Regions from separate parts of the Mucilaginibacter celer genome, predicted to be linked through region 1. Evidence: riboswitches for the same ligand, from Rfam matches in the RefSeq annotation. Region 1 holds a riboswitch; each other region holds the start of a gene.

Region 1 (10,378 bases):
GCATTATCAGCCTTAAGGATGTGGTGTTGCACGATATTAAAAAAGGCATAGGCACCGCTAATGGCACGGTGAATTTGAATAACCTATCTAACCCGGATATTGATGTTACCTTGAAAGCCGAAAACCTGATGGCGCTGAATACCAGCTTTAAGGACAACCACCTTTATTATGGTACGGCTTATGGTACAGGCACTTTCAGTTTTAAAGGCCCGGTTGATAACATGAAAATTGATATCACGGCCAGCACCAATGCGGGCACGGTATTTAACATCCCGCTCAATACCTCATCAACTGCCAGCAATTATGATTTTATAACCTTTGTAAGCCATAGCGATACCGCCAAAGTTGCCCCCAAAGAAAAGGCATTTAACGGCGTTACCCTTAATTTTGATTTAAGCGCCGACGAACAAACCACTGTACGGATAGCAACTGATTACGGCAGACTGGAAGGCAGCGGCGTTGCGCACAACCTGAAACTGAACATCAACAGCCTGGGCGATTTTGAAATGTACGGCGATTACCTCATCTCGTCGGGCAAGTTTGAGTTCACGGCCAAAAACTTTATCAGCAAAAACTTTACGGTAAGCCAGGGAGGTACCATCAGGTGGACAGGCAACCCGTCAAACGCAGAGATTAACCTGCGTGCACTATACGAGGTGCGTACTACCAAAGCGCCGCTGTATGCAGCCGCGGGTTTACAGGCACCATCTGCCGGACAGCAAACCCTGGTACAGGCCGAACTGATCCTGACCAAATCGCTCTTGCAACCAACCATTGATTTCGACTTTAACTTCCCTACAGATCCATCGGTTAAGGATGATCTTGCCACCTATCTTGCCGACGCCAATAACCGCAGCCAGCAGGCCATCAGCATTATAGTACGTCGTAACTTTACGGCTAACAGCAACGATTTAACAAACCAGGTATTAGGAACGGCCGGCGAGGCGGCAAGCGAGTTTGCATTTAATAAGCTGAACAACCTGATTGCACAATCAAACATCCGTAACTTCGATTTAAATATCCGGTCGTTTAGTGATGCCAGTATTGCAGCGCGTTTTTATGATAACCGCTTATCCTTTAGCGGCAGCTTGTACAGCAACAATGGCTCGAACGATTTGTTCAACAGCAATAACAACAACCTGTTTAACCAAAAATTCAATACCCTGACACGGGATTTTGAGATCCTATATAAAATCCGGCGGGATGGCAACCTTACCGCGCGCTATTCATACCGGGCACTAAACAACGTAACGCTAAGTAGTTTAACCGATGCCTCACTTACCCAGTATGTAAATGGTTTTGGCCTGGTATATCAACGGGATTTTGACACTTTCGGCGAGTTTATCCGCAATATTTTCAGGCAGGGCCGCCGGAAGAATGCCCCAATTAACCCTAACCCGGTTCCAAACCCTAATTCATCAACCCCGGCAGTAAAGCATGATGAGGATGAGGATCAGTAAACATTCAGATTAAAAGATTTGATAAAAAAAAGCACCTGCTTTTGCAGGTGCCTGATATTTTGTGGTGGAGAATATCGGAGTCGAACCGATGACCTCTTGCATGCCATGCAAGCGCTCTAGCCAGCTGAGCTAATCCCCCGTTGGTGGGCTGCAAATATAGTATAAGTTGCACATATCTAAAATATAATTTATTTTTTTTAGCAGGCGCAATTTAACATCCTCTTAATCATTAGTTTTTTAAAACCTAACCTCTAATCTCCACCCTCTAATCACTAACACCCCCGTGTAACGAAACCCATACACAAAAACCACCCTGCATTTTATTTTGTTGGTTATATTTGAGTCCGACATCTGTATTGTTAACAGTTAATCATCATGCCAATAACCAACAAATCTATTTTAATGGCTGCTTTATGCGCGGGCGCTTTCATCGGGCAGGTAAAAGCGCAGTCGTTGCCGCCGGTTGAAACCCAGAAAGCAAACAGCGATTATAAACCTGCCGTTGCGGGCCAAACCCGCATAGGCGGTACGCAAACCCAAACCAAACTAAATGTTATGGTGATCAATAAACAACTTAAATCGCCATGGGCTTTGCGTTGTTTGCCTGATGGCCGCTTTTTAATTACCGAGAAAGGCGGTGCCATGAAGATATTAAAGGCCGATGGCAGCTTTGATAAAAACATTACGGGCCTGCCTGCCATTGCCGTTGGCGGCCAGGGCGGTTTGCTGGATGTTAATTTCGATTCGGCATTCGCTAAAAACCGCACCTTATTCTGGACTTACTCTGAGCAGGCTGATGGCGGTTTTCAACTGGCCGTAGCTAAAGGACAACTCTCTGCCGATGACAGCAAGCTTGAAAATGTACAGGTAATTTACCATGCCAAACCGGCTTATAATGGTCATTTGCAGTTCGGTTCGCGCGTGGTGTTTGATAAGCAGGGCAATTTATTTGTAAGTACCGGCGAGCACGGTGCCGAGGATATCCGCATGAAAGCCCAGGATCTGGGTGCCGCAGTAGGCAAGGTTGTACACATTACCCGCGATGGCAAACCTGTTCCCGGCGGACCATTTGCCGGCAAGAGTGGTGTGTTACCCGAAATTTATGCCTATGGTTTACGTAATCCCGAAGGCATGACCATGAACCCTTTAACCGACGAGTTATGGGAAGCAGAATTTGGCCCGCGGGGTGGCGATGAGATCAATATCATCCGGCCGGGTAAAAATTATGGCTGGCCGGTGGTTACTTATGGCATTGAGTACAGCGGGAAACAGGTAGGGGACGGCATCCAGCAAAAGGAGGGCGTTACACAGCCAATATATTATTGGGATCCGAGCATCTCGCCCTGTGGCATCACTTTTTACACCGGCAACCTCATTCCCGAATGGAAAAACAATTTGTTTGTTGGTGCCCTCGGCGGCTCGCATATTGCCCGCCTGGTGATTAAAAACAACAAAGTAGTGGCCGAAGAACGCTTGCTTAAAGATAAAAACGAACGCTGGCGATCATTAGTTACCGGGAAGGATGGCGCTTTGTACGGTGTTACTGATAATGGTAATTTATATAGGATAGGGAAGTAATATTTGCTTTAACGTCATGCCGATTTATTTCGGCATCCCACAGGAAAGGTAGCCGCGCTGCTTAGCATGGTTGCTTAGCAAGTGGGATGTTGAAACAAGTTCAGCATGACGTTTAAAATGGGTGTCATGCTGAGCGCGTCGAGGCATGGTGGGCAGGGCCTTTACGCGCGACTCTTCGACAGGCTCAGAGTGACAGGCCCGCCCGCCTAATCTCATATTCTCTTTCATAGGCCTGGCTTTTACTTACCTCAATGACATTTCTGTTTTATCCCTCCCCAACACACCCCACCCCTCCCAAATGGTCATTTTACATTCCCCATTATTTAATTAAAACTTTAATACATACCTTTGCCTTGCTTTTGGTTCACGGATACAATTAACACCCGTGATTAAAAGGGAACCCGGTGTAAATCCGGGACTGTCCCGCAGCTGTAAGCTCCATAACACCAAAGCCCATTCTTATTGTCACTGTTAGCCGTTTGGCTGATGGGAAGACAGGGCCGGGGGGAGTAAGTCAGAATACCTGCCATAGCACATATTGATTCATAGCTTTCGGGGATTGAAGCTGGAATGAGGATACCTTTCGTGTATTTCATTTTTTGTTATTCGTCGTTCTGTTTGCTGTGAGGTTTTTTTAACCCACAACACTCATGGATTTAACTGTGCGCCAAACGCCCGCAAAGCGTAATGGCTGTATTCAAGGCATCGTATGGCTTGTTTCCTTCGGGATGGCAAGCGTTTTTTGTTGTGCGCAGGTTTCGGCACAAAACCGGGTTGTAAAAAAAGATACCACTCAGAAAGATTCAGCCAAAATTCATCAGCTTAAACAGGTAGAGATAAAAGGTGCCAAAGCCGATGTTCGTAATATTTCCCCCACACCGGTTCAGGTTTTAAAAGGCGAGCAGCTGCAAAGGCTCAATAGCCTTTCGGTTGCCGATGCGCTCCGGCTTTTTAGTGGTGTGCAGTTGAAAGATTATGGCGGCGTTGGTGGTTTGAAGACAGTTAACATCCGAAGCCTTGGCAGCAGTCACGTAGCTATATTTTACGATGGTGTAGAACTGCAAAACGCCCAGAACGGGCAGGTTGACCTTGGTCGTTTCTCGCTCGATAATATGGACGAGGTTGATCTTTACAACGGCCAGAAAAGCGAAACGTTCCAGGCGGCCAAAGGTTTCTCGGCGGCCAGTTCCATCTACCTGCAAAGTGCTAAGCCTAAATTTGAGCCAGACGAGCATACGCATATCCGCTTCGGCTATAAAACAGGTTCGTTCGGGCTTAATAATCCTTCTGTACTGTGGCAGCAAAAGATCAATAAAAACACCTCTGCCTATTTCAGTACCGAATGGATAAAAGCCAACGGCCGTTACAAGTTCAGGTATACCAACGGCGTTTATGACACCACGGCGGTACGTAACAATACTGATGTAGAATCATACCGGGTTGAAGGTGGTATCAACAGCTATTCGGAAAGCGGCGAATGGAATGTTAAGGTGTACAGCTATACCTCAAACCGCGGGCTGCCGGGCGCTATCGTATCTAATAAATTTAACTATACTCAGCGCCAGTGGGACCGCAACCAGTTTATCCAGGCCAACTATGAAAGTAATTCGCACAAGCGTTACACCATAGGCCTCATTGCAAAATATGCTGATGATTATCTGCGCTATCTCGACCCCGAATTTGTTACTACCACTGGCTTTTTAGATAACCGTTTCAATCAGCACGAGCTTTACTTTTCAGTAGCCAACCGTTATCGTATTTTGCCGGTTTGGGATGTTGATCTATCTACTGATTATCTGCGCAATACCCTCGATGCAAACCTGTATCGTTTCCCATATCCAACACGCAACCAGGAGCTGGTTTCTTTAGCCTCGCAGCTTAAGTTAAAACGCTTTAACCTTCAGGCATCTGTATTGGGCACTTTTGTTGATGATCGGGTAAAGTTGTATGAAGGTGCCGGTAATAAAACAGAATACACTCCGGCGGTGACGGCATCATTGCAGGTCTCGCCTGATTTGATGTTGCGCGCCTTTTATAAAAACATTTTCCGCCTGCCTACCCTTAATGAGCTTTATTACACCTTTGTTGGCAATACGCTGCTTAAACCCGAATATGCAAAGCAGTACGATATCGGCGCTACCTATAACCGCCATTTTGTTGATGGATTTATCTCTTCATTCTCCATCCAGGCCGATGCTTATTATAACAAAGTAAAAGACAAGATCATCGCCGCCCCCGGCCTAAACCTGTTCAGGTGGACTATGTATAACCTGGGCGATGTTAATATCAAAGGCGCTGAAGTAAATATGCAGCTTGCCAAACAGGTTTCGCGGGATCTTAGCTTGAATGCTACCATCAACTATACCTGGCAGCAGGCTTTTTATACCGATAACGGGATAACCTATCACTATAACATCCCTTACGTGCCAACCAACAGTGTGTCGTTTACGGCATCGGCAGATTATAAAAGTTTCGGCTTTAATTATAGCTACCTGTACACCGGTTCGCGCTACAGCCAGCTGAGCGATGATCAAAACCATATTTATAACTACTTACAGCCATGGTATACACATGATTTGGCTGTAAACTACCTCACCAAAATTTACAGGCATAAAACCCGGTTCAGTATCGAGGTAAATAACATCCTGAACCAGGACAGGGAGATCATTGCCAACTTCCCGATGCCGCGGCGCTTTTACCGCTTTAAACTAAGTTATAGCATTTGATATGATAAAGAAATTTAAAATAGCCCTACATCTACCCGTTGCACTGTTTGTGGTATTACTTGCGGTATCGTGCCGCAAGGCCCCGCAGGTAATACCCGGGCAGGTTGAACAAATTTTTACCGGTGATGCCTCAAGCACCATCAAGGGTATGTACCTGCTTAACGAGGGCAACATGAACATGAACAAAGCCTCGTTGGATTTTGTGAACTTCCGCACCGGTATTTACGAGCGCAATATTTATAATAAAGCCAACCCGGCAGTAACTAAAGGGTTGGGGGATGTAGGTAATGATATTGGCATCTATGGCTCAAAAATGTATGTGGTGGTCAATATCTCTAATAAGGTAGAGGTGTTGGATGTTAAAACTGCCAAAAAATTAGGGCAGATAGATATTGTAAACTGCCGCTATGTAACTTTTCATAACAACAAAGCCTATGTAAGCGCCTATCTGGGTAAAGTTGGCGATCCTAAAGCGCCCAATGGTATCGTTGCCGAAATTGATACTACCACCTTACAGATCACCCACAGGGTAACCGTTGGCAGGCAGCCGGAAGAAATGGCTATTGTAGGCGAGAAATTATATATAGCCAATTCGGGCGGCTATAGTCCTACCGATTACGAACGTACTGTTTCAGTGATTGATCTGGCTTCGTTTACCGAAACCAAGCGCATTGATGTAGCCATTAACCTGGACAGGGTAAAAGCCGATAAATACGGCGACCTGTACGTAACCTCCCGCGGCGACTACTATACTATCCCATCCAAATTATTTGTAATAGATACCCATACGGATGCAGTAAAAAAGGTATTTGACATAGCTGCCAGCAACCTGTGGATTGATGATGATATCGCCTACATCTACAGTACCGAATGGAGTTATCCGCAACAAAAAAATACTATCAGTTATTCGATGCTCAACGTCAAGGACGAAACCGTGCTGAGCAGCAAATTTATTACCGATGGTACCGACCAGAAAATTGTAGTACCCTACGGCATTGCCGTTAACCCCCTAACCAAAGATGTTTTTGTTACCGATGCCGGCAATTACGTGGCATCGGGTACGCTTTATTGTTTCGACAAAAACGGCCGCAAAAAATGGCAGGTAGTAGGGGGCGATATCCCGGCGCACATGGCCTTTGTTTATTAATCCAGTTCATTTTAAATACAACCAGCTTTTATGAAAAAACAACAACTTAAACTACTGATACTTCTCGGCGCGTTGTCCGCCTTTACCTGGGCATCCTGCACAAAGGATAAAACTACCGAAGTTAAACCGCAGGAAGCTCCGATCCGCCCGGTTTCCCCCTCAAGTAATGCTTACGTAACCACTTTGTTTGATTTCAACCCTGCACCGGGGCAGTTTACTAATACCGGCTTAGGTGATACTGCGGCGGCTAAAGCAACCCTTAAAACAGATCAGGGTTTGGTAAGCCTTGGCGGCTGGGGTGGTTACATTGTTGTAGGCTTTGATCATACCGTATTGAACGCCGATGGCAAAACAGATTTTGTGGTTTACGGCAACGCCTTCGAAAAATTTGCCGAACCCGGCGTGATCTGGGTAATGCAGGATAAAAACGGCAACGGCAAACCCGATGATACCTGGTACGAGATTGAAGGAAGTGCATCGCACAAGGATGGCTACATACGTAACTACTCGGTAACCTACACCCGCCCGGCCTGCGATACCTGCAGCGTACCATGGAAAGATAATAAAGGCAATACCGGCGTGGTACAAACCAACATATTCCACACACAAGCCTACTACCCTATCGGCATTAAAGCAAATACCTACACTTTAACCGGAAGCCTGCTGCCATCAAGCAATATCAATATGGATGACCCAACTTTTATCACCAGCGCATCATTTGATTATGGTTATGCCGATAATACAGGTGGTGGCGACAAGATTGATATCAGCAGCGCCATTGATGATAAAGGCAATAAAGTAAGCCTTAAAGGTATCGACTTTATTAAAGTACAAACCGGCATCCTGGCCAATATGGGCTGGCTGGGCGAGCAATCAACCGAGTTTACCGGTGCTGCCGATCTGAGCCTGCTTAAATAATTACGCACTAATAGTTTAAACTCAATATTATAATGAAAAAAACAAGTACTCTTAAATTAGGAATCGGCGTGTTGGCCCTTTCTTTAATGGCTTTGGCATCCTGCAAAAAAGATAACACCGAAGGCCTGGTAACCAAACTGGCCATCACATCGGCCGGCGGCAATGATACCACCAGCGTTGGCAGCGCTATTACATTTACCCCAACCGTAAGTACTAAAACAGGCGTTACCTATAGCTGGACGGTAAACGGCATTGTAAAAGGAACCGGCGCTACATTTACCTACAGGCCTGAAGCCCGCGGAGATTACCAAATTGCTTTTAAAGTTATTGCTGCCCTTAGCTCGGATGTTATTAATTACAAGGTTCACGTTTACGCTAAATACGAAAATGGCTTTTTTATAGCTAACGAAGGCTGGTTTGGCCATGGCACAGGCACCCTGAGCTTTTACCGCTTTAACACCCGCGCAAAAGAAGACAGCATTTTTGAAAAGGAAAATCCCGGCAAAAACCTCGAACCAAAAACATCCTCTTTGGAGTATGGAACCATCTTTAACAACAAACTGGTACTGGTATCCAAATCGGGCGGGCCGGTTGTTGTAACCGATGCTTACTCGTTAAAACAGCTGGGCCGCATCCCTGCAGCCGGTGGTAAAAACTGGATGGCATTTGTTGGCGTGAGCGATACCAAAGGATTGTTAAGCTCTGGCGATGGTATTTATCCATTCAATTTAACAACCTATACAACAGGCACCAAATTAGCAGGCATCAGTGGCACCGTTGGCGATATGATTAAAGCCGGAAATTACGTGTTTGCTTTATCAGAAACTGATGGTGTTGTTGTGATAAACGCGGCTACCAATGCAGTAGTTAAAAAAATTGCCGGGATGGATGTGGCATTTGCCAAAACTCCGGATGGCTCTGTTTGGGCTGCCGGCAGTACATCGCTCATTAAAATTAACCCCTCAACACTGGCTGTTACTACTGTTGCCTTACCTTTTACCGCTTACGGCACCTGGTTTGCATGGCATCCGGGTTCAATTACCGCATCAACCAAAAACAATACGGTTTATATTGCCAACAACGGTATGTTTAGCGGTGCTACTACCATTTATAAATATGATGGTACCGCTGCCTCTGTACAAACACCGTTAATTACTATTCCGGCAGGTAAAGAGCTTTATGGTGCAGGTGTTAAATATATCCCTCAAACAAATCAGCTGGCGGTAACCACTGTCGAGTCGGGATTTGGGGCCCACTTCGCTGCCAACAATCTTTATTTTTATAATACTTCGGGTACGCTTGCGCGTAATCTTACTTATTCGGGCTATTACTTCCCGGCAACACCTTTTACTTATTAATCATCTAAAAAAATAAACATCTACCATGAAACTAATTACAACCCGGTTTGGGGCATTGGCGCTTGCTGCTTTCATATTGGCAGCAAGCTCCTGTAAAAAAGATCAGGCCGTTAATCAGCAGCAAAACTTAGCTAACGGGAAAAGCCTGAAGGCACAATCGTTAGGCAAATATGATAACGGTTTCTTTTTAATAAACGAAGGCTGGTACGGCCATGGCACGGGCAGCGTAAGTTTTTACAGCTTTGCAACCGGCACCAAACAGGATAGCATTTTTACCAAAGAGAACCCCGGCAAAAATTTAAACCCGGCAACCTCAACACTCGAGTATGGAACCATCTTTAATAATAAACTGTTCCTGGTATCAAAAGTTGGCGGCCCGGTGGTGATTACTGATCCATATTCGCTGGTTGAGCTTGGTCGCATTGCCGCTGTGGGCAGCAATAACTGGCAGGCTTTTGTTGGGATTGATGCTACCAAAGGGTTGTTAAGTTCGGCTAATGGTGTTTATCCCTTTAATTTAACAACATACACTACGGGTACCAAACTAACCAGTGTTACCGGCAGCGTTGGCGATATGATTAAATCGGGAAATTACATTTTTGTATTATCGCAGAGTAAAGGCGTGGTGATACTTAATGCAGCCGATTATTCGGTGGCCAAAACCATATCCGGCATGGTGGTTGCGTTCACCAAAACTCCCGATGGTTCTGTTTGGGCAGCGGGCGGTACATCGCTTATCAAAATCAATCCATCTACATTGGCGGTAACTACCATTACTTTGCCTTTTACGGCAAACAGTACCTGGTTTGCATGGCATCCGGGCTCTATCACGGCATCAACCCAAAACAATACGGTTTACATTGCCAATAACGGCACTTTTAGCGGTGCAACTACCATTTACAGGTATATTGATGGCAATGCAGCTTCGTTAACAAATCCGTTTATAACAATCCCGGCGGGTAAAGAACTTTATGGTTCAGGGATAGGATATATTCCGCAAACCAATCAATTGGCAGTTACTACGGTAAAATCGGGCTTTGGTACCAATTATGGCGTTAACGACCTTTATTTTTACGATTTAAATGGCAACCAGGTAAGCGATCTGCCTTATTCGGGCTATTATTTCCCGGCTATCCCGGTATTTCATTAATAACATACCCCTGTTAAACAACAAAGCCCCTTAATCTTAAC
Region 2 (10,378 bases), 2.9 Mb from region 1:
CCAGCCAGGGATCATCTCCCTGAAACCAGCCTTCAACAGCAAGGTTTTTCCAATTGTTCAACTGGTCATTTAAGTACTGTTGCGCAGTAATGGGTTGTAACCCGAGCGAATTTCCGCAGAGATAAACCACGTCTTCGCCTTTATGCCGGGGGATAAGAAACTGATTCCTGAAATTTTTAAGCGGATCGAGTTGATCCTGCTGTTTGGCAAACTCTAAATTATTTTGATAATTCATTGCCCAATATTACAAATTCAAAAGCTTATTTATTGGGCTTGCTTACGTAAATATTGCCTTTTACATAAAAACGATACGGTAAAAACGCGTCTTCCTTAGCATAAGCCACACCTATGCGCGGGCCGTCGGCGATTTGCTCATCCGGAAAACACAGCCCTCTGTCTTCAATCCATATGGTATCGCTTTGCAGGCTGATAGCGTTGATTTTACGGGAAATACCTAAAGCTTTCGCAACAGATCCGGGACCTTTGGTTATGTTGGGTTTAAGCACCGGCATATTGCGCCGTATTTGCATGGCCTCTATCCCATCAGTTGGCTGAATAGCCCTGATCAGGATAGCCTGGGGGTGCCCCTCTACAGAGGTTACGATATTAAACATTTCATGAATACCATAGCATAGGTAAATGTAAGTGATGCCGCCCTGTTTAAACATGATACTGGTTCGCGGCGTGTTACGATTGCCATAAGCGTGTGAAGCCCGGTCGATAGCGCCATTATAAGCCTCTGTTTCAACAATATATCCGCCGGTAGTTATACCGTCAATGCGGGTAAATAAATACTTGCCAATCAGGTCTTTGCTGATAGCCACCACATCATTGCCTAAATAATAACTTTCGGGCAGCTTCATTTCTTCAAAATTCCTTTCAATAGTTTGTTGATTTCTTTGGCCTTATCAAATATCATGATATGGGTACCGCCTTTTACTATGGTTGCACCTTTTATCCGCTTATAATCAAAAACGAGATCTTTATCACCGGTAATGTGATACAGGTTGGGTGGAATAACGTCATTTTGCCAGTGCAGGATAGCATACATGGCCCACTTCATAAACACAGGCGACGATTTTTTGAGCATATCACCAAACAACCAGGCATCTTCATCGCTCATATGGCCAAACACAGGTTTTACCATTCCGCCCATCGAATTAAACAGGCTGCCTGGCATAAGCTTATAAACCGGCAGGGTTCGAAAAAATTTAAAATACCAGGGAGCCTCATCGCTTGTTTTGATGCTCGAGATCAGGATCACTTTCTCAACCGGCATAAATTTGGCCACTTCAACCGCGATAATACCACCCAAAGAATTACCTATCAATACCGAATTTGGTTTGATATTGTATTGAAATATAAGCCTTTGGGCACAAGTAGCTAAAGTGTCGTTTAAGTCGTCGGGCTCAACCCAATCTAAAGGGATTACCTCATGTTCATCATTCAGGTTGATGTTATTGTAAACACGGGTATCGGCGCCAAGGCCCGCTATCAGGTAGATTCTGCTCATTAAAAATTAACCAGTTTAACTATCTGCTCCAGGTACTGTGCATCGGTTTCGTTAAACTGATCCAGCAATTCGCTATCTACGTCCAATACCGCCACAACCTCATTGTTTTTAAATACGGGTACCACAATCTCCGAACGGGAAAGTGAACTGCAAGCGATGTGCCCCGGAAAAGCTTCTACATCAGGCACCACGAAAGTTTTAGCCTGCTGCCAGGCGGCTCCGCAAACACCTTTGCCCAGGCCAATGCGGGTACAGGCTACCGGCCCCTGGAAAGGACCTAAAACAAGTTCGCTGTTTTTTACCAGGTAAAAACCAACCCAAAACCATTTAAACTGCTCCTTTAAAGCTGCCGCTACGTTTGCAAGGTTCGCCACTAAATCGGGCTCACCGTAAAGCAAAGCTTCTATTTGGGGGATCAGCGTAGTGTACTGCTCGGCTTTATCGGTTGATGTGGTTATTTTTAAATCTTCTGCCATGGTGCAAACTTAACAATGTGGTATCGAAAGTAAATAAGGCTAATATCATATTAAATTTTTTAATTCGCATTTATATGATCGTTAGCCTTACTATAGTCCGCTACCGCAAGCTTTTTATTCCCTTCGCCCTGTTGGCTATGGCCTTGCACCGGTTGCCTATGATGCTGCAGAAAGGATGCAGCTTTTATAAACTCCTCGGTTCGGGAAAAAACGGCACTTTCGATCTGAAACCCGACTGGCAGCAATGGGGCCTGATGGCTTGCTGGGAAAGCCAGGAGCACTTTGATCGGTTTTACAAACGCTCATTTGTATCATCATGGTGGAGATTGTTATGCAAGGAACGCTGGACTATACTTTGCGAACCACTACAAAGCCACGGCCAATGGAGCGGCCGGGAACCTTTCGGGAAAAGCTCTGCCAACGGCATCAGCGGCCCGGTGGCCGTACTTACCCGGGCTACCATCAGGTTTAACCGTCTTAAAAACTTTTGGGCCAATGTAGATGCTGTGGCCGGCATGATGGCTAATGCACCAGGTTATGTAACATCGTTTGGAATAGGCGAAGCTCCTGTTTACAGGCAGGCAACTTTTTCAGTTTGGAAAAGTACCGATGATGTAAAGGCGTTTGCCTACCAGAGTCCCGAACATGCAGAAGTAATTAAAAAAACACGAAACGAAAACTGGTACAGTGAAGAACTGTTTGCCCGGTTTAAACCTTTGGCAAGCTTTGGAACGCTAAACGGAACCGACCCTTTAAAGGGTTTACTAAATAATAAAACAACATGAGAATTATTGCCGAACTCCCCCATCCCGATTTTAAAATATCCATCCTGAACATGAACAATAAATTTATTGTAAAGGCTGAACAGGGCTCACTTGAACAAAGCTACAAGATCCCCGAAATAGATTTAACCGATGGCGTTAACAGTGTTTTTGAACTATTGGACGATGAATTTCTGAAAAAGATAGCTGCCCGGTTTATTGAGATGCGCAACGATTATAAAGACGCTTACTTTAGATACAATTATTAAGATGGTCTATCGTTAATGTTTGACTATCAATTGTTTATAGTGAATGAGGCTCTAAAACAGAATTAAATTTGGTTAAACTTTGCTTGGTAGCGCCTAACGTTGGATAGATGCTATTTATATCTAAATAAAATCTTTATAAAGATCTTGTAAATAACTGTATAATAACAATTTAAAAACAACAACAAAATTATATTCTGCAACTATTTTGGCCAAATAAACGCTAAATTAAGCCGGCAAAAGATCGCAATACCAAAAACCGGCTGGTTTTTCATCAACTGAAGAAACGCAGGAATCATCGGTATTTTTAGGTGCTTTGTATTCTTTAAAAACTTTATCGCCGGTTTTATAAACTATGGCTTTTTTGAAGATCGGGCCTTTAAAAGTGAATGTATGGAATTCGCCGTTCTCGCCACAAACATCAATATCGTCCGGCAAAGAATCGATCAACTCCAGGCTGATCTCCCGCCCTACTATCCGCTCTATTCGTTGTTGGGTGCAGGCTATTACAGTACCGAAACCGAGTTCAAGAAATTCAGTGATCAGTTCGCGGGTATCGCGTTTCCATAAGGGGTATAGGCCTTGCATACCAACCTCGCTCAGCCGGGCATCCCGGTAATTTTTCAGGTCCTGCAAAAATATATCGCCGAATATGGAATGGGTAATGCCTTCGCTTTTAAGATGCAACAGGTGGTATTGCATCACCTCATCGTATTCCTTCATCCCCGGCATTTCGGGCAGGCGGATCTGGTATAGCGGTATCCCTATGCTTTCGGCTTGGTCAATAAGCAATTCCGTACGCACGCCGTGCATCGAGATCCGGTCGGCAGCATCATTAATGGTAGTTACGAGATAGGCAATTTCGAGATCAGGATTTTGCAGGCAGTAGTACAGGGCAAGGGCGCTATCCTTACCGCCGCTCCAGTTGAAGATACATTTCAATTTTAGGTGATTTAATTTGGCTGCCCGTTTAATAATTGATTAACAAGTGCAGGTACGCCCACTGAAGCCTTCTCCTCTATTTTAATTACCTGGCCGCGTACATTTACTGTTGGGATTTTCGGATCGATAATATATTTCGGCACCTCCTGATCTACATAGCTGATTAAACCTGCTGCCGGATAAACAGCAAGCGACGAGCCCACTAAAATAAAAATATCAGCGCCGGCGCAAATCATTGCTGCCCGCTCAATCATCGGCACAGGCTCGCCAAACCAAACCACATGCGCGCGCAGCTGCGAACCCAATTCGCACTTCTCGCCCATTTTAAGCTCCCAGCCGTCAATAGGGTAAGTAAGCTCCGGGTTGATACTCGATTGCGAACGGGTGATAATACCGTGGAGGTGAACCACGTTTGTTGAGCCTGCACGCTCGTGCAAATCATCAATATTTTGAGTAACGATAGTAACCCGGTGCTTTTCCTCCAACGCTGCGAGCGCATAGTGAGCAGCATTGGGTTTTGCCTCAAGCACATTTTTGCGGCGCTCGTTGTAAAACTGCTGCACCATTACCGGGTTCCATTCCCAGGCCTGGGGTGTGGCTACATCTTCAATATTATAGCCTTCCCAAAGCCCGTCGCTATCCCTGAATGTTTTTAAACCGCTTTCGGCACTGATACCTGCGCCGGTTAGCACTACTATATTTTTCATGATTATTTTAAGTAGATAAAGACCATAAGGTCACAAAAAAAGCGGATCGCCTTTCAACAATCCGCTTTAAATTTAAATGCTTTTATATTATAAAGCCAATTGCTTTTTATCCTGCAGAAAAGTGTATTTGCGTTTGGCCAGCTCAAAGCCGCCAAATAGTATAGTGCTAAATACAAGCGTACCGTAAATAAGATTATATTCAAACGGAATAGCTGCTACTAACGATTGGCCGTAGCCGGCAAGCGTATGCGGATACAGATCGCCCGGAAAATCGGTAAGTAACCAGTGGATAAGCACCGGGGCAGTTGAGGCAAGCAATATGTTTTGCACATTTACTTTTTTAATTAAACTACCAACCGTTACCATCAATATAAAGCTTATATAAACCCAAAAAGTTACGGTGTAACCTAATGTAACTGTTGATGTACGTAAGTAATTGATCAGGATATCGGTAAAAAACAAGGTGGCAAGCACTACCACATAGCCTTTCCATTTTTCCTTAAAGTAAACTCCGCCAAACAGCGCGACAGCACCTACCGGGGTAAAATTACTCAAAGCCGGAATGTAAACGGCAAGCACCCTGAAAATGGCCGCTACTATAATCATTGCTATCAAAAACAAATTACGTGTGTTGTTATCTTTAGTGGTCATGCGGTAAAATTACTTATAAATCCGGATAATATAAACCTGCTATCTAAATTGGTACCTGGCACCCAGCATAAAATTAATGCCGCGGGTATTATATCCTAACCAATCTACGTATTTGGTATCGAAAACGTTGTTCAGATCGCCAAAAACATTTAGATTTTTTGTTGCGTTGTATTCAAGGTGCACATCAACCAGGTTGTAGTGCTTTAAAGTAACAACCTTTGTTGGATAGCCGGAAAAATCCTGGTCGGTGCGATTGCCTGTGTATTTATAATTGATACCAAACAAAAAATCAGTTAAAACCTGGTAGCTTACATTGGCACCGAAGGTGCTTTTTGGTCGGCGGTATAGATTGTTGGTTTCCTTACCCGCTTCATCAGTAAGCTTGCCGGTTACGTAAGCAAAGTAAGCCGAGGCGTTGAGTTTGTTTGCGTGATATTTTAATTCAGATTCGAAACCTTTATCTTTTTGCAACTGCCCGTTCTTGTAAAACGAGCTATACGGCGGCGCTGATTCAGAAAAAAAGTAAATTACGCCTTTGGTATTGCGCTTAAAAAACTGCGTGTTAAACGAAAGTTGGTTTTTCAGAATTTCCCAATCAAATCCGGCCTCGTAAGATGTGGTGATCTCCGGGTTTAGCTTCTGGTTTCCATATTCAGAATACAGTTGATAAAGCGATGGCGATTTAAATGCAGAGGCAATAGTACCGAATATCTTAAATTGATCGGCCAGGAACAGGGAAGGGTTTACCGTATAGGTAAATTTATCGCCATATCTGCTATGGTGATTATACCTGCCCCCTAATTCCAGGTGGAATATATCGTACTTGAAAAACAACGAGGTGTAGGCGCTGAAAATATTGGTAGGCGTATCACCGGCCTTTATAACACTGGCTGGTGCCGAATAGCCTGTGGCTTCGTAAAGGCTGTACTGGCTGGTATTGCTGTATTTGAAGGCAGCACCACTTGTAATATCAAGGTATTTGTTAGGCTGATAATTGAACACTGCCTCGGCGTTAGTTATTCGGCCGGTATTTTTAGTTACCTGGTGCGTGCTGTCGTTATCAGATGGCAGGTTGGTAAAGTTATTTTGAACTGTATTTTGTGATACGTTTACGTTCAAATCGCCTTTTGGTAAAATCAACTTCGCGCCAATACCGCCAAATACAAACGTGTTTTTATAAGTATAGTCGTTGTCCCCTGCAAAAGCACCATAAGGCAAATCGCCGGTATTGCGGCTTGCCTGAAAGTTGCCGTTGATGATAAATTTTTGCGACAAATACTGGCTAAGGTTTACACTTGCCGAACGCTGATGAAAACCATCTTTTTTAAATGCGTTGTTGCCTGATTTATCTGTGGCCGCCGAGAATCCCTTCGAATCTGTATTTGAAACGTTAACTGCAAGGGCTGTATTTTTTACTTTTCCGCTTACCGATGCAGCTTCCTTAAAAGTATTATAGCTGCCGCCGGTAAACATTAAGCTTCCGGTTATACCCTGCGCTTTTGCTTTTTTTGTGATGATATTGATCACGCCGGCTACTGCGTCCGATCCGTATAGCGAAGAACCACTGCCTTTCAGTATTTCAATATGATCTATCAAATCCAACGAAAAAGCATTCAGATCATAACTACCATCAATACTTGAAGCATTGTTTACCGGGAAACCATCAACCAAAATTAATGTGTTACCGGTTGAAGCGCCACGCAGGTAAACCGAAGTAGCTATCCCCGGCGCGTTGTTAGCGCCCGAAAATGTAACGCCGGCAACGTTATTTAGTAATTGAGGCAATGATTTACCTTGCGACTGGTTAATCTGGGCAGAGGAAATAACAGTAACTACCCTGCCAATATCTGATAGTTTTTTAGGCGAGCGGGTAGCGGTAACCACAACCGTATTTAATGTTTTGGTAGTATCCTGTGCATGCACGGTATCAAACGTAGCAAAAGGCAACAATGCTAAACCAAATAAAAATTTCAGGTAACTTTTTTCCATGTAGTATTTATTGATTGAAATAAATGCGTTTTAAAGCGGCAAACACGGAAATGAAGAAAATGAAAATGCGCTAACGGATGGCACTCGCATTCAAGCTTCAATCCCCGAAAGCCTTGAATAATATATAATGCTTTGGCAGGTCTTCTGACTTACTCCCCGTTTCCCCGGCCTTCCCTCCTGCTTTACAGAAAGTGACCTTACAGATTTGGTAACAGTTACAGAGCTTACAGCTGCGGGACAGTTACAGATTTACACTGTATTCCCTTTTAATTCATTTACACTATTTAATGAAACCTAAAGCGCCGTAAAAGTAATGTAAGTAAAGCAGAACCACAAAACTGTAGCAGGAACCGTCGATGCAAGGAGTTGCACTTGTACTAAAAAGCAATAAAATTCACTTAAACAAAACTTTACCACAAGCTATGGTGTTTAAAAAACATAAAGTTTAAAAACCTATGGCAACTACAATAGTAAAATATACCGATAATTACCCCGTGCTGTACGGCGACGACCGCATAAATCTGAACTGGCCCGAGCGCCTTACCTCCATTGCCGGGGGGATGAAAATAGGCTTTTCAGGCTTTAAAAACATTTTCAGTAACCCATTCGCGAGCATTGTAAAGATTGGCGCTGGCGGCTACCTTTTAAACCGTGGCATAACCGGCCATTGCGAACTGTATAAACGCATTGGTAAACTATCAACCAATCCCATCAATATTAATATCCGCTCATCATTCACCGTTGATAAGCCAAGAGAAAAGGTTTACCAGTTTTGGCGTAAACTGGATAACCTGCCGCTGTTTATGAAACACCTGGAAAGTGTGGAGGTAATAGATGCCAAATACTCCTATTGGGTATTAAAGCTGCCACAAAACGTAGCCACGGTAAGTTGGCATGCAGAAATTGTGCATGATGAACCTAATGAAATGATCGGCTGGAGCTCCCTGCCCGATTCTATGATCAATAATGCGGGTAAAATCCGTTTCCAGGATACTGTTGATGGCACCGGAACTGTTGTTGATGTGGTGATCAGCTATCAACCACCTGCAGGCGGCATTGGCGCCGGAATAGCTAAAGTGCTTAATCCGGTATTTAAAAATATGGTTGATAAGGATATCCAGAACTTTAAGCAATACATGGATATTAATAATGATGCGGATGAGTTTGCTGAAGTGATTATTATTGAATAGATAAAAGCACTCTATTCACAATAACGGTTTCAATCAACCCAAATAATCTCCACAAACTAAAAAAGGCCGCTAAAAGCGGCCCTTTTTGGATATTATCTAAACGATATTTATTTTACTGCATCAACAACTGCTTTGAAAGCATCCGGGTTGTTCATTGCTAAATCAGCTAATACCTTACGGTTTAAACCGATTTCTTTAGCAGCTAATTTACCCATTAACTGAGAGTAAGAAATTCCGTGCTGACGGGCACCAGCGTTGATACGTTGGATCCATAAAGCTCTGAATTCTCTCTTTTTGGTTTTACGGTCGCGGTAAGCGTACTGTAAACCTTTTTCAACTGTGTTTTTTGCAATGGTATAAACCTTGCTACGTGAACCCCAATAACCTTTGGCGAGGTTCATGATCCTTTTCCTGCGTCTTCTCGACGCTACTGCGTTAACTGAACGTGGCATCTTGTGTGTTTTTTGGTAGTGAGTGCCTGCATCTTGACTGCCGGACTTAAAACTCTAATACCTGGTTTTTAAAAAATGTGAATTACTTTCCGATACAAAGCATACGTTTTACGTTACCCATATCAGCATCAGATACTAAGCTGGTGTGACCAAGGGCACGCTTACGTTTTGTAGACATCTTGGTTAAGATGTGGCTTTTGTATGCGTTTTTTCTTGCGATTTTACCGGTTCCAGTAAGCTTAAAGCGCTTTTTTGCACTGGAATTGGTTTTCATTTTTGGCATAACTCTATTTTATTTGTGTTTAGATAATCAACGTTTCTCAACGTTTTACTTTCCGGCATCTGCACATTTTTAATCTGCACATCTGCACATATAAATCTATTTCTTAGCTGCTTTAGGAGCAAGGGTTAAAAACATCCTTTTTCCTTCAAGCTTAGGTAATTGCTCTACTTTACCTACCTCTTCCAACGCCTGAGCGAAACGAAGTAACAGGATCTCGCCTTGTTCTTTGTAAACAATAGCACGGCCTTTAAAGTGTACGTAAGCCCTTACCTTTTCGCCCGATTCAAGGAACTTGATGGCATGCTTCAGTTTAAACTCAAAGTCATGATCATCAGTGTTCGGTCCGAAACGGATCTCCTTAATAACCGTTTGCTTGGCATTGCTTTTAATCTCTTTAAGCTTTTTCTTTTGCTCGTAAATAAACTTATTGTAATCAGTTACTTTACAAACGGGAGGTACTGCGTTTGGAGATATTTCAACCAGGTCCAGTTCAAGATCGGCGGCAATTGCCAGCGCATCCCTTAATGAGTATACGCCCTGCTCAACGTTATCACCTACAAGGCGAACTTCCTGAGCCCTAATGAATTGGTTAATGTTGTGTTCAGCTTCTTTTTTCTTAAAAGGAAGCCTTGGTCCTCTATTGAAAGGTTTGTTTAATGCCAAGTTATACTGTTATTTCTTTTGTTATTTGTTCTTTAAATTCTTCAATGCTCATACTTCCCAAATCGCCGGCGCCGTGTTTACGGACAGAAACCAGCCCTTCGGCAGCTTCTTTTTCACCCACAATCAGCATATAAGGGATTTTTTTAACTTCAGCGTCGCGGATTTTACGTCCAATTTTTTCGTCCCTAAAGTCAATTAGCCCGCAAATATCGGAATCTTTTAATATATCAGAAAGTTTTTTTGCATATTCTTCATATTTTTCTGATATAGGCAGGATAATGAACTGCTCAGGAGATAACCAAAGCGGGAAATTACCGGCACAATGCTCAATCAATACCGCGATAAAGCGCTCCATCGAACCAAACGGTGCCCTGTGGATCATTACCGGGCGGTGCTTCATATTATCGCTACCAGTGTATTCCAACTCAAAGCGCTCTGGCAAGTTATAATCAACCTGGATAGTGCCTAACTGCCATTTACGGCCT
Region 3 (10,378 bases), 2.8 Mb from region 1:
ATAGCTTTATTCTTAATTTCTGTCAATTCCGTGGTTTTAGCAGTACCGGTTTCGGTAAAGGTTACGCAAAGCAACAGTTATAAATTACATCTGCTAAAAAAAATAACAAAAATTTGCGTAAGTGATTGCTTACATATAAATTTGTAAGCAATCACTTACATATTAACAATTGAATTGATGAGACGAGATGTTTTCCAGGCCATAGCCGATCCTACCCGCCGCGATATCATTAACCTGATAGCGGTTAAGCCCATGAACCTTAACGCCATAGCCGATAATTTTGATGTAAGCCGACCAGCTATTTCCCAGCACATTAAAATTTTAATGGAGTGTGGTCTCATCAACATAAAAAAACAAGGCCGCGAACGGTATTGTGAACCCCGGCTGAAACAATTAAGCGAAGTAGCGCAATGGGTTGAACGCTACCGCAAACTTTGGGAAGAAAAATTTGATGCCCTTGATAACCTGCTCGAAGAACTTAAAAACAACGATAACCAATAAATAAAAACAATTATGACAAAGCAATTCTGGATCAATTTGCCTGTAAAGGATGTTTCTGTTTCGCGCGAGTTTTTCGGCAAACTGGGTTTTAAATTCAATTCGCAATTTGGTAACGGTCCAAACTCGGCTGCTATGCAGGTTGGCGAAAAAAATGTAATTGTAATGCTTTTTGATGAGCCTACCTTTAAAGGTTTTGTAGAAAACTGCGGTTTGGCTGATACGGCCAAAGGAGTTGAGGTATTATTATCTATTGATGCCGAAAGCAAGGAAGAGGTTGACGAAATGGTGCAAAAAGCCATTGATGCCGGAGGGAAAAGCAATCACAAACCGCATGAGATGCAGGGATGGATGTACGGTAGCCTCTTTACCGACCCTGATGGCCATAGCTGGAATGTGCTTTATATGGATATGAGCAAAATGCCTCAGCAATAAAATATGCAGATTGTCGCTATCGCCCCCTAACCTCGTCGTTTTTGCACAGTATAGGCGGCCCGGGCAGCGGGTAACTTTGAAATATCAAAAGCAACAATTTTTAACCAATTAAAAAACAGACACCATGGCAACATTTAAAGCACTTCAAAAAGTAAACCCGTTTTTATGGTTTAACGGCAACCTGGAAGAGGCCCTGAAATTTTACACCTCGGTATTTAAAAACTCAGAAAGTGAGTTAAGTTCTCTTACTGATGCCCGTAGCGGCCACAAAATGCTGGTGGCAACCTTCAGGATAGAAGACCAGCATTTTATGGCTTTGGATGGCGGACCGATGTTCACCTTCTCCCCTGCTGTATCATTTTATATCGACTGTAATGACCAGGAAGAAATTGATTACCTGTGGGAGACTTTACCTGCCAACGGCGGTAAAACCAGCCAATGCGGCTGGCTGGAAGATAAATTTGGCGTTACCTGGCAAATTGCACCCGCAATGATGAGCGATCTGCTTTACAACAACCCCGACCCTGCAAAAGCGCAGCGGGTTATGGCAGCCATGATGCAAATGACTAAAATCGACATACAGCAATTACAGGATGCCAACGATAATGATTAACCAATCATCTAAATAACAAATACCATGATCACCACAAAAAATGTAACCAGTATTAAAGCCGAACCCGGTAAGCAGGAGATTATTATAACCCGCGAGTTTGAAGCTCCCCGCGAGCTTGTTTTTAAAGCCTTCACCACGCCCGAACTGATTGTAAGATGGCTTGGCCCGCGCGAGCTTAGCATGAAAATTGACAAGTTTGATGCCCGCAGCGGCGGCTCGTACCGGTACATCCACACAGATCCGGCCGGTAATGAGTACGGCTTTCATGGCGTAATTCATGATGTAACCGCCCCCGAGCGTGTTATTCAGACCTTTGAGTTTGAAGGTTTGCCCGAAAGCGGCCATGTAACTTTAGAAACAGCAAAATTTGAAGCATTGGAGGGTAACCGCACCCGGGTAACCATCCAATCGGTATTTCAATCAGTTGCCGATAGGGATGGTATGCTGCAATCGGGTATGGAACGGGGTGTGAATGATTCGCATCAGCGTTTGGATGAGCTTTTTGAAGCCGGGGAAATTTAAAACACCAATAAAAGGTCATTTTGATTAAGGACTTACAGGAAGCGCATTCTCTTCGGCATATTCCTTTCCGCTCAATCAAAATGACCTTGTTATTACAATCTAAGTTCCCGCTGCCGCCCCAGTTGCTTATCCAGTTCAAGCGCGGCGCTAATGAGCGCGAGGTGCGTAAAGGCTTGCGGGAAATTGCCAAGGTGCTCTCCTTTTTTGCCCAACTCTTCGCTAAACAAACCGAGATGATTGGCATAACCCATCATCTTTTCAAAACTCTCAACCGCCCGGTCAATCTCGCCGGTTTTGGCAAGCGCTTCAATGTACCAGAATGAACACATATTAAAAGTACCTTCTTCTCCGTCAAGCCCGTCTACTTTTTCTATGTTGTTTTGGTACCTGCTTACCAGCACATCCAGTTTAAGCTCTTTATCTATTACCTTCATGGTTGATAGCCACCGCGGTTCAATAGCCGAAATATAGTGGGTTAAAGGCATTAGCAAAGCGCTGGCATCAACATGACTGCTGCCTTTATATTGTACCCAGGCCCCTATCTCCTCATTCCAGAAATTATCGTAAATATCTTTATAAATCTCATCACGCACCGCTCTCCACTCAGCTTCGGGATAAGGAAAGGAACGATGTTCGGCTATCTTAATGGCCCTGTCCATCGCTACCCAGCACATCAGGCGGGTGTGCAGAAACTCTTTTTTTTCGTTCCTGATCTCCCAGATGCCGTGGTCAGGCAGTTGCCAGTCGCTTATTACGCAGGCTACCTGTTTGGTTATCAGTTCCCAAAACTGGTAGGTAATGGGTTTATAGGTTTTATTATAAATGTATATGGTATCTATCAGTTCGCCGTAAATATCAATTTGGGTTTGCTGTGCTGCGCCGTTGCCTATTCTCACCGGTTTTGAGCCTTTATATCCATCCAGGTGTTTCAGTTCAGCTTCCTGTACGCCCCCTTTTCCGTTAATATGATAAAGCAGCTGGAGTTTGGTTTCCTGGCAAAGGTTAAAGATCCAATCCAAAAAAGCGGTTGCCTCATCATTCATTCCTAAAGCCAAAAACGCATACATAGTGAACGCCGCATCACGGATCCAGGTAAAACGGTAATCCCAGTTACGATTGCCGCCAATGGTTTCGGGCAAACCAAAGGTAGGTGCCGCCACTACCGAACCGAATTGTGCCGAAGTAAGCAGCTTTAGCGTAATAGCCGAGCGGTAAATATGTTCGCTGTAACGCCCCTTGTAGCTGGTTTTATTAAGCCAGGTACGCCAAAGGTGTATGGTTTCGAGATAGGTTTGTTTTACATAATAATTGATATCGCTGAAAGCCTGTTCACTCTCCTCTTCCATTGATTCGAGCACGATATGGGCAACTTCACCTTCTTCTAACGTAAACTCGGCATAGCCATCTGCTTTTTTTAATTCCAACGGGATATCGGCCATCAGCTTCAGTTTGGCATTACCATCGTTAATGCTGCGAAAAACAATACCGTTTTTCTTCAATTCGGTGTTATGTTTAGCGGCCGCGTAGTCGAATCGTGGCACACAATGCATTTTAAATTTTATTTTGCCGCGCACCGGCGTAACCTTGCGTACAATGGCACATACCGAAACACCCGCTGTATCGGGCAAAGGCATATAGTCTGTAATTTCAGCAATACCCCCATCGGCAAAAAAACGGGTTAGCAATATGGCAGTTCCGGGAATGTAAAGTTGTTTGGTAGTGGCATCGGCCAATTGAGGCTCGACAGAAAAATAACCACCCTTTTTTGAATCGAGCAGGGAAGCAAAAATGGTAGGCGAATCAAACCGGGGGAACGACATAAAATCGATAGAGCCCGTGAGCGACACCAGCGCTACCGTTTGCAGGTTGCCTATAATGCCATAGTTTTCAATTGGTTGGTATGGTCGTTCCTGGTGTTTCATTGCAGGGTAACAAGTGCAAGCTTAACTTGTTTAAATTGGGACATTTTAGCGTCTTTGTACATCGATCGATATCGAAAAGTTTGGTAATTTTATCCGATGATAAAATGGTAACATCCCATGAGTAAAAACTTTAAACTTAAACCAGAACAAATAAAACAACTAATTACCCCGATGGGCGGCTGCCTGGCCACCGATAAAATTACCGTTGATGGCCTCGGTGTTGATTATATGTACCGCGAAGATGCGCACAATGAATTAGATAGCGGCTGGAGGTTTTTCTCCGGAACTGAGGATCAGGCTTATGTTGATGACCCGAATAACACTTCGGTTTATGATGTGAATACCATTGCCAATTATGATCCTGCAATCATCCCTTATCTGAATTTGCCCGTTGGAGCTGAACTGGAGCGTGTGCGGGGTACGGATGAGTTTGATGTTTTGGCGGGATAGTTTATTATATGACAGTTGAATTAATTCCAGTGCTGGAAATTATCGGTGGTCACCGTTCAGAAATACCCGAACCCAAAAGCTGGCCGTATTGGGAACATCCGGATGAGTGGGATAATTATAATTTGAACCGCCTGTTAGGTAGCGGTTTTACAGATCTGGGGGCACCTTATGCGCCGGGTTCACATTTTTATCGTTTATCAAGCATTACAGAAATAAACATTACAAAAGTCGTCCGACAGCATCTTTCCGATTTTTTCAAGGGTGTGTATAAACGTGACGGAGTTTCTCCGCTATTTGGCGGGTGCGTTTTGAAGGTTAATGATAAAGATATATTTTTTCCTCAATGTTGCAGCGACTTAAGTGATATAGCGTATTGGGAACACATTGCAGGCAAACACGAATCCGGATACTATCAGGGGCATCCCCAACCCTATTTACAAATCGGTAAACAGCATATTCTGTTCGATTTTAAAACAAAAGAATTTGATGAGCCTTTTGTTCCGCCCGTGCCCGTTGATGAAATAACGATCAGTAAAGATCTTTTAACGGAAGCCGCTATAAAAGCAAAGGCCGAATTGCATGATTTTGCGGCTACGTTAATAAAGATAAACCATAGCAACACCTTAAATGTTCCTGATATAGATAACCTCCTGATATGGGACTATTAAAAGCCGCGCGCTGCTCTAACGCGCGGCTTAAATCAATTAAGAAACTATATTATCAGTAACGCTTTCCCGAATAACCTTTGCCGCCTCAACCATTTCAATTAAAGCCCGTTTGGTTTCATCCCATCCGCGGGTTTTTAAACCACAATCCGGGTTTACCCAAAGCTGGGCATCCGGAATAACGGCCTGCGCTTTTTTCAACAGGCTGATCATCTCCTTACGATCAGGCACACGTGGCGAGTGGATATCATAAACGCCGGGGCCAATCTCATTAGGATATTTAAAATCAGCAAAAACATCCAGTAGCTCCATTTGCGATCGGGATGTTTCTATCGTAATTACGTCGGCATCCATATCGGCTATGTTTTTAATGATATCGTTAAACTCGGAATAGCACATGTGGGTATGAATTTGCGTGGTGTCCTGAACGCCGCTGGCCGAAATGCGGAACGCTTTAACCGCCCAATCCAGGTATTTATCCCAATCTGTTTTGCGTAAAGGCAGGCCTTCGCGTATGGCGGGCTCATCTATCTGGATAATTTTGATACCTGCCGCTTCCAGATCGCATACCTCATCGCGAATGGCCAGGGCTATCTGCGTACAGGTTTCAGAACGGGGCTGATCATTCCGCACAAACGACCATTGTAAAATAGTTACCGGTCCGGTCAGCATGCCCTTCATCCACTTCTGCGTTAAAAACTGCGCATAGGCCGACCATTTAACCGTCATCGCTTCGGGCCTTGAAACATCACCATAAATTATAGGCGGCTTAACACAGCGGCTTCCGTAGCTTTGCACCCAGCCATTGGCGGTAAAGGTAAAACCGGCCAGTTGCTCGCCGAAGTATTCCACCATATCGTTACGCTCAAATTCGCCGTGTACCAATACGTCGAGGCCAATTTCTTCCTGCCATCTTATAGCTTTTTCGGTTTCAATGGCAATCAGTTTATCGTATTCGGCTTCGGTTAGTTCAGCCTTTTTTAAACGGGCGCGCCAGCCGCGCACCTCGGTAGTTTGCGGGAACGAGCCAATGGTTGTGGTGGCAAAAAGCGGCAGGTTAAGCACCTGCTGTTGTAATGCCTTACGCACAGGAAAACCATTTTCTCTTTTAGCATCATTTTCGGTTATAGCACTAACCCTGTCTTTAACCAACTGGTTGTGAATTAAGGTTGATGTACGGCGCGCTTCATTTGCTTCGCGATTTTTAGCCAACTGGTGCAGGCTGCCATCGCTTACGTTAGAGTCCGATAATTTGGCCAGCAATGCCACCTCGTTTATTTTTTGACGGGCAAAGGCCAGCCATTGTTTAATTTCGGGAGTAAGTACGGCCTCGTTAGTTTCGTTTTGCAAATCGCAGGGCGAGTGAATTAACGAACATGAGGGGGCTATCCAAACACGGTCGGCCCCTATCCCATCTATAGCTTTTTTGATGATGCCGAGCGAATTAACAAAGTCGTTTTTCCAAACGTTGCGGCCGTCAACCACACCTAAAGACAGTATTGTTTTGGCTTGCAGATGAGTAATTACCTCATCCAACTGCTGCGGAGCGCGCACCAGGTCGATATGCAGGGCATCAGCCGGTAATGAAGTTGCCAGGGCGGTATTATTGCCCAATTGCTCAAAATAGGTTGCCAGCATTATTTTTAGCGATGGAAACTCTTTTTTTATCGCCTTGTAGGTTTCTTTGAAAACCTGCTGTGTTTTTTCATCCAGATCAAGAGCTAAAAACGGCTCATCAAACTGGATCCATTCAGCGCCCAAAGCCTTTAGTTTACCCAAAATATCGAGGTAAACGGGCAACAGGTTTTTAACCAGGTAGATCCTGTTAAAACCGCTCTCCTTTTCTTTACCCAATAACAGGTACGATACCGGGCCAATCAATACCGGTTTGCTGATAATGCCCAATTGCTTAGCCTCGTAAAATTCATCGATAATTTTGGTAGAGAAAAGTTTAAACTGCTGATCTTTATAAAACTCCGGAACGATGTAGTGGTAATTGGTATCAAACCATTTGGTCATTTCCATGGCTACTACATCAAGCCCTTCCTTTTGATAACCACGGGCCATGGCGAAATACAAATCGAGCTCGGCATTGCCTTTTTGGTTAATCACCTCGTGGTAGCGTTTGGGGATAGCACCGAACATCAGGGAATGATCGAGCACCTGATCGTAAAATGAAAAATCGTTTGAAGGGATCAGATCGATGCCTGCTTCTTTTTGCAGCAGCCAGTTTTCTTCGCGGATGTACTTACCTACCGTAAGCACATTTTTTAACCCCGTTTTGCCTGCCCAGTAATTTTCGCAGACTTTTTTTAATTCGCGCCGGCTACCAATACGCGGGTAGCCTAAGTTTTGCGTTAGCATGTCTTTTAATTGATTAAATAAATAAATCGGTTAAAAGCCCTTTAAGCTAAGCTTCGCAATGTTTTGTTGATATGAAAAATTGAGAGAAAAAGGGATGTACAGGCACAGGCCACTACCGGGCATAACACGCCCAATAAAAGCAAGTAAAATCAAAACCCCTCGACCAAAAGCTTCATACCGCGAAAGCATTGTCAATTCAGTAGCAGGCAGGTCTCCTGACTTGTAACATTTTTGCCGCCCTTCCCATTTAAATTAATAAACAGTGGACATAAATTGGCAAAAACCTTTGTGTTACTTACAGTTGCGCGACAGTTAGTGATTTGCACACTATTCCCTATTAATCTACAATTAAGTAAAACCCGTACCGGTTGATGAAGTAAAGTAAAGAACTATGGTGGCAAATATAGTGATATCGGATATTAAAGCGGCCTGGGGGCGAATTAATATTTGTATTACTTATTACCATGGATAGACACCAACCCTGAAACCGATGGCTGCACAATATCCGATACTTTTAATATCTCAATATAAAGATGAGTGTACGGCTTGTGCGGAAAACATACCGCTGTCATGGTAGTTAACCCTCCGTCGGCAAAAAACTCAATGGATGATGCATCGATAATTAAATGAATATCGGATGTTTTAGGAAAAGCTAATCTTGGCGCGTAAGCTGTTTTAGCAAAATTGGGGTTAAAATCCGTTTTGCCGGATGCTGAGCGATCAATGTAGTAATTGCCTGTCTTGTTGTCATATCCGATAACCATCGTTTCGCCCTCGTCGTTTGATAGCTTAATCCTGAAGCCGGGTTTATTGCGAAGCTTTGCATCAAACCTGTACTGCTTATATTGTTTGTTAAGGTTTGCCAAAATATCCTGACCTGCTTTAACGGTTGGTTTTAAAACCAAAGTTTTTGCGGTAAGCGCATTAAGCTCTTTAGCCGGGGCGGAAGCCAGCAATACCTCATTATTAACCGCTTTTAAAGATAATTCGCGGGGGATAGTCATGGCGTTACGCCATTTTTCGGTAGGTACCTGGTTGGCATATTCCCAGTTGCTCATCCAGCCCAGAAAAATTTTGCGGCTGCCTGTATTGCCCCAGGTAATGCCTGCATACTCGTCGGGGCCATAATCCAGCCAGCGGGTTTTGGTATCGCGCGGGGTAAATTTGCTGCCATTAAAATCGCCTGTAAAATACTGCGTTGCCGAACCGCCGTTAGGGCCACCGGGATTAATATTTACAATAAGCACCCAATGTGTTTTCCCATTTAATTTAAGTGGAAACAGATCCGGACATTCCCAAACACCGCCGTGTGCACCTATGGTTGCGCCAAACTCGCTTTCTTTTTTCCATTTTTTTAAATTAGGCGATGAGTAAAAAGTAATCCTGTCTTTAGTAGCCAGCGTCATTATCCATTTTTTTTGCCGGGCATACCACATCACCTTCGGGTCACGAAAATCTTTAATTCCCGGGTTATTCAGCACTGGGTTGCCTGCGTATTTTGTCCAGGTAATGCCATTATCCAAACTATAGGCGAGGCTTTGGTTTTGATAATTATTGGTGCCGGCCTTTTCGCCGTTAGGGTTGTGATGTGTAAAAATGGCCACCAAAGGTATTTTTCCCTTTTTACCCAAGCCCGAAGTATTGTTTGAATCAACAACGGCGCTCCCCGAAAAAATGTAGCCCAGGCTATCGGGATATAAGGCAATGGGTAGCTCTTTCCAATGAACAAGATCGGTACTGGTGGCATGACCCCAATGCATCGGCCCCCATACGGTAGCATCAGGATAATACTGAAAAAACAGGTGGTAGGTATGATTAAAATAAACCATCCCGTTAGGATCATTGATCCAGTGCGCTGCAGGCGAAAAATGAATTTGCGGGCGGTATTGATCCCGGTAGGTTTCAACATCGTGATTTTGAGCCGTGGCTAAACGCGGCAATATAAAGCAAAACACGGCCAGCAGCAGGAGGCGTTTATTAGTCATCATAAAAAGGGAATTAATTGGTTTAACTAAAATAAGTAAAAACAACTATAAACAACTGCTCCCGGATACAAAAAAGCCCCGGCTTCAATAAACCGGGGCCACAACTCAGCTAAAATGAATCCTTATACTTGTTTCAACCAATCACCTATCATTTTCAGCTCATCTTCACTCAAACTAAAGTTCATCGCGGCAGCATTATCAGCAGCCTGTTCGGCATTGCGCGCTCCGGCTAATACAATGCTGATGCCCGGTTGCAGGGTTGTCCAACGTAAAACCAACTGCGAAAGGCTTGCTTTTTTTGCCTCAGCCAGTGGTGTTAACTTATTCAATAATGCCTTTATCTTTTCAGGATCAAACTGCCCGAAATAACCATTGCGGTGGTCATCGGCCTTTAACTTAGCTTCTTTAAAATACTTTCCGGTAAGCAGTCCCCGTTCCAGCGGACTGTAGGCTATAATGCCGATGTTATTTTGAATGGCATAAGGCACCACATCTTGTTCAATGCTACGGTTAAGCATGCTGTAAGGCACCTGGTTTGATGCAAGGCCGATGGTTTTACCGGCCTCCTGCATTTGGCCAAGGCTGTAATTGCTTACACCCGCTGCCCTGATTTTACCCTGTGCTATCAGCTGGTTTAAAGCATCCATGGTCTCATCAATTGGCGTTGTACCATCAGGCCAGTGCAACTGCAGCAGGTCAATGTAGTCGGTACCTAAGCGTTTCAGGCTTTCTTCAACCTCTTTTATCACATTAGCTTTAGCGGCATAACGGTAAACCGGGATGCTTTTGCCATCGGCTCCGGCATCAAAAAAGTATTCGCCTTTCCCCTCGTTACTGCCATCCCATACCAGGCCAAACTTGGTAAGTAGTTGAATTTTGCTCCTGTCTTTACCTTTTATCGCTTCGCCAATCAATTCTTCACTT

What was found. A riboswitch is a leader RNA that binds a small molecule or an ion and turns the genes downstream of it on or off. The one in region 1 is predicted to bind cobalamin.
Region 2: it holds a riboswitch for cobalamin, as region 1 does, so the genes downstream of both, HYN43_RS09450 (TonB-dependent receptor plug domain-containing protein) here and HYN43_RS21835 (TonB-dependent receptor plug domain-containing protein) in region 1, are expected to answer to the same signal.
Region 3: it holds a riboswitch for cobalamin, as region 1 does, so the genes downstream of both, metE (5-methyltetrahydropteroyltriglutamate--homocysteine S-methyltransferase) here and HYN43_RS21835 (TonB-dependent receptor plug domain-containing protein) in region 1, are expected to answer to the same signal.

Annotation. Positions count from the first base shown of each region.
Region 1 is NZ_CP032869.1:5,292,808-5,303,185, forward strand. It holds gene HYN43_RS21820 (translocation/assembly module TamB domain-containing protein) at 1-1,460, shown strand, start outside; tRNA gene HYN43_RS21825 (tRNA-Ala) at 1,523-1,599, opposite strand; gene HYN43_RS21830 (PQQ-dependent sugar dehydrogenase) at 1,863-3,038, shown strand; cobalamin riboswitch at 3,382-3,583, shown strand; gene HYN43_RS21835 (TonB-dependent receptor plug domain-containing protein) at 3,689-5,764, shown strand; gene HYN43_RS21840 (YncE family protein) at 5,766-6,911, shown strand; gene HYN43_RS21845 (cell surface protein) at 6,942-7,829, shown strand; gene HYN43_RS21850 (DUF5074 domain-containing protein) at 7,862-9,187, shown strand; gene HYN43_RS21855 (DUF5074 domain-containing protein) at 9,213-10,337, shown strand.
Region 2 is NZ_CP032869.1:2,361,932-2,372,309, forward strand. It holds gene kynU (kynureninase) at 1-235, opposite strand, end outside; gene HYN43_RS09410 (DNA-3-methyladenine glycosylase) at 261-863, opposite strand; gene HYN43_RS09415 (alpha/beta hydrolase) at 860-1,513, opposite strand; gene HYN43_RS09420 (GAF domain-containing protein) at 1,513-1,989, opposite strand; gene HYN43_RS09425 (DUF3291 domain-containing protein) at 2,064-2,774, shown strand; gene HYN43_RS09430 (hypothetical protein) at 2,771-3,019, shown strand; gene HYN43_RS09435 (Dph6-related ATP pyrophosphatase) at 3,245-3,958, opposite strand; gene HYN43_RS09440 (SIR2 family NAD-dependent protein deacylase) at 3,970-4,665, opposite strand; gene HYN43_RS09445 (DUF6580 family putative transport protein) at 4,753-5,316, opposite strand; gene HYN43_RS09450 (TonB-dependent receptor plug domain-containing protein) at 5,356-7,305, opposite strand; cobalamin riboswitch at 7,423-7,619, opposite strand; gene HYN43_RS09455 (SRPBCC family protein) at 7,761-8,495, shown strand; gene rplT (50S ribosomal protein L20) at 8,603-8,947, opposite strand; gene rpmI (50S ribosomal protein L35) at 9,030-9,230, opposite strand; gene infC (translation initiation factor IF-3) at 9,327-9,893, opposite strand; gene thrS (threonine--tRNA ligase) at 9,895-10,378, opposite strand, start outside.
Region 3 is NZ_CP032869.1:2,452,549-2,462,926, forward strand. It holds gene HYN43_RS09765 (ArsR/SmtB family transcription factor) at 178-501, shown strand; gene HYN43_RS09770 (VOC family protein) at 514-933, shown strand; gene HYN43_RS09775 (VOC family protein) at 1,058-1,546, shown strand; gene HYN43_RS09780 (SRPBCC family protein) at 1,571-2,068, shown strand; gene HYN43_RS09785 (glycoside hydrolase family 15 protein) at 2,161-3,990, opposite strand; gene HYN43_RS09790 (DUF2185 domain-containing protein) at 4,108-4,440, shown strand; gene HYN43_RS09795 (hypothetical protein) at 4,449-5,108, shown strand; gene metE (5-methyltetrahydropteroyltriglutamate--homocysteine S-methyltransferase) at 5,145-7,469, opposite strand; cobalamin riboswitch at 7,657-7,847, opposite strand; gene HYN43_RS09805 (glycoside hydrolase family 32 protein) at 7,922-9,457, opposite strand; gene HYN43_RS09810 (aldo/keto reductase) at 9,577-10,378, opposite strand, start outside.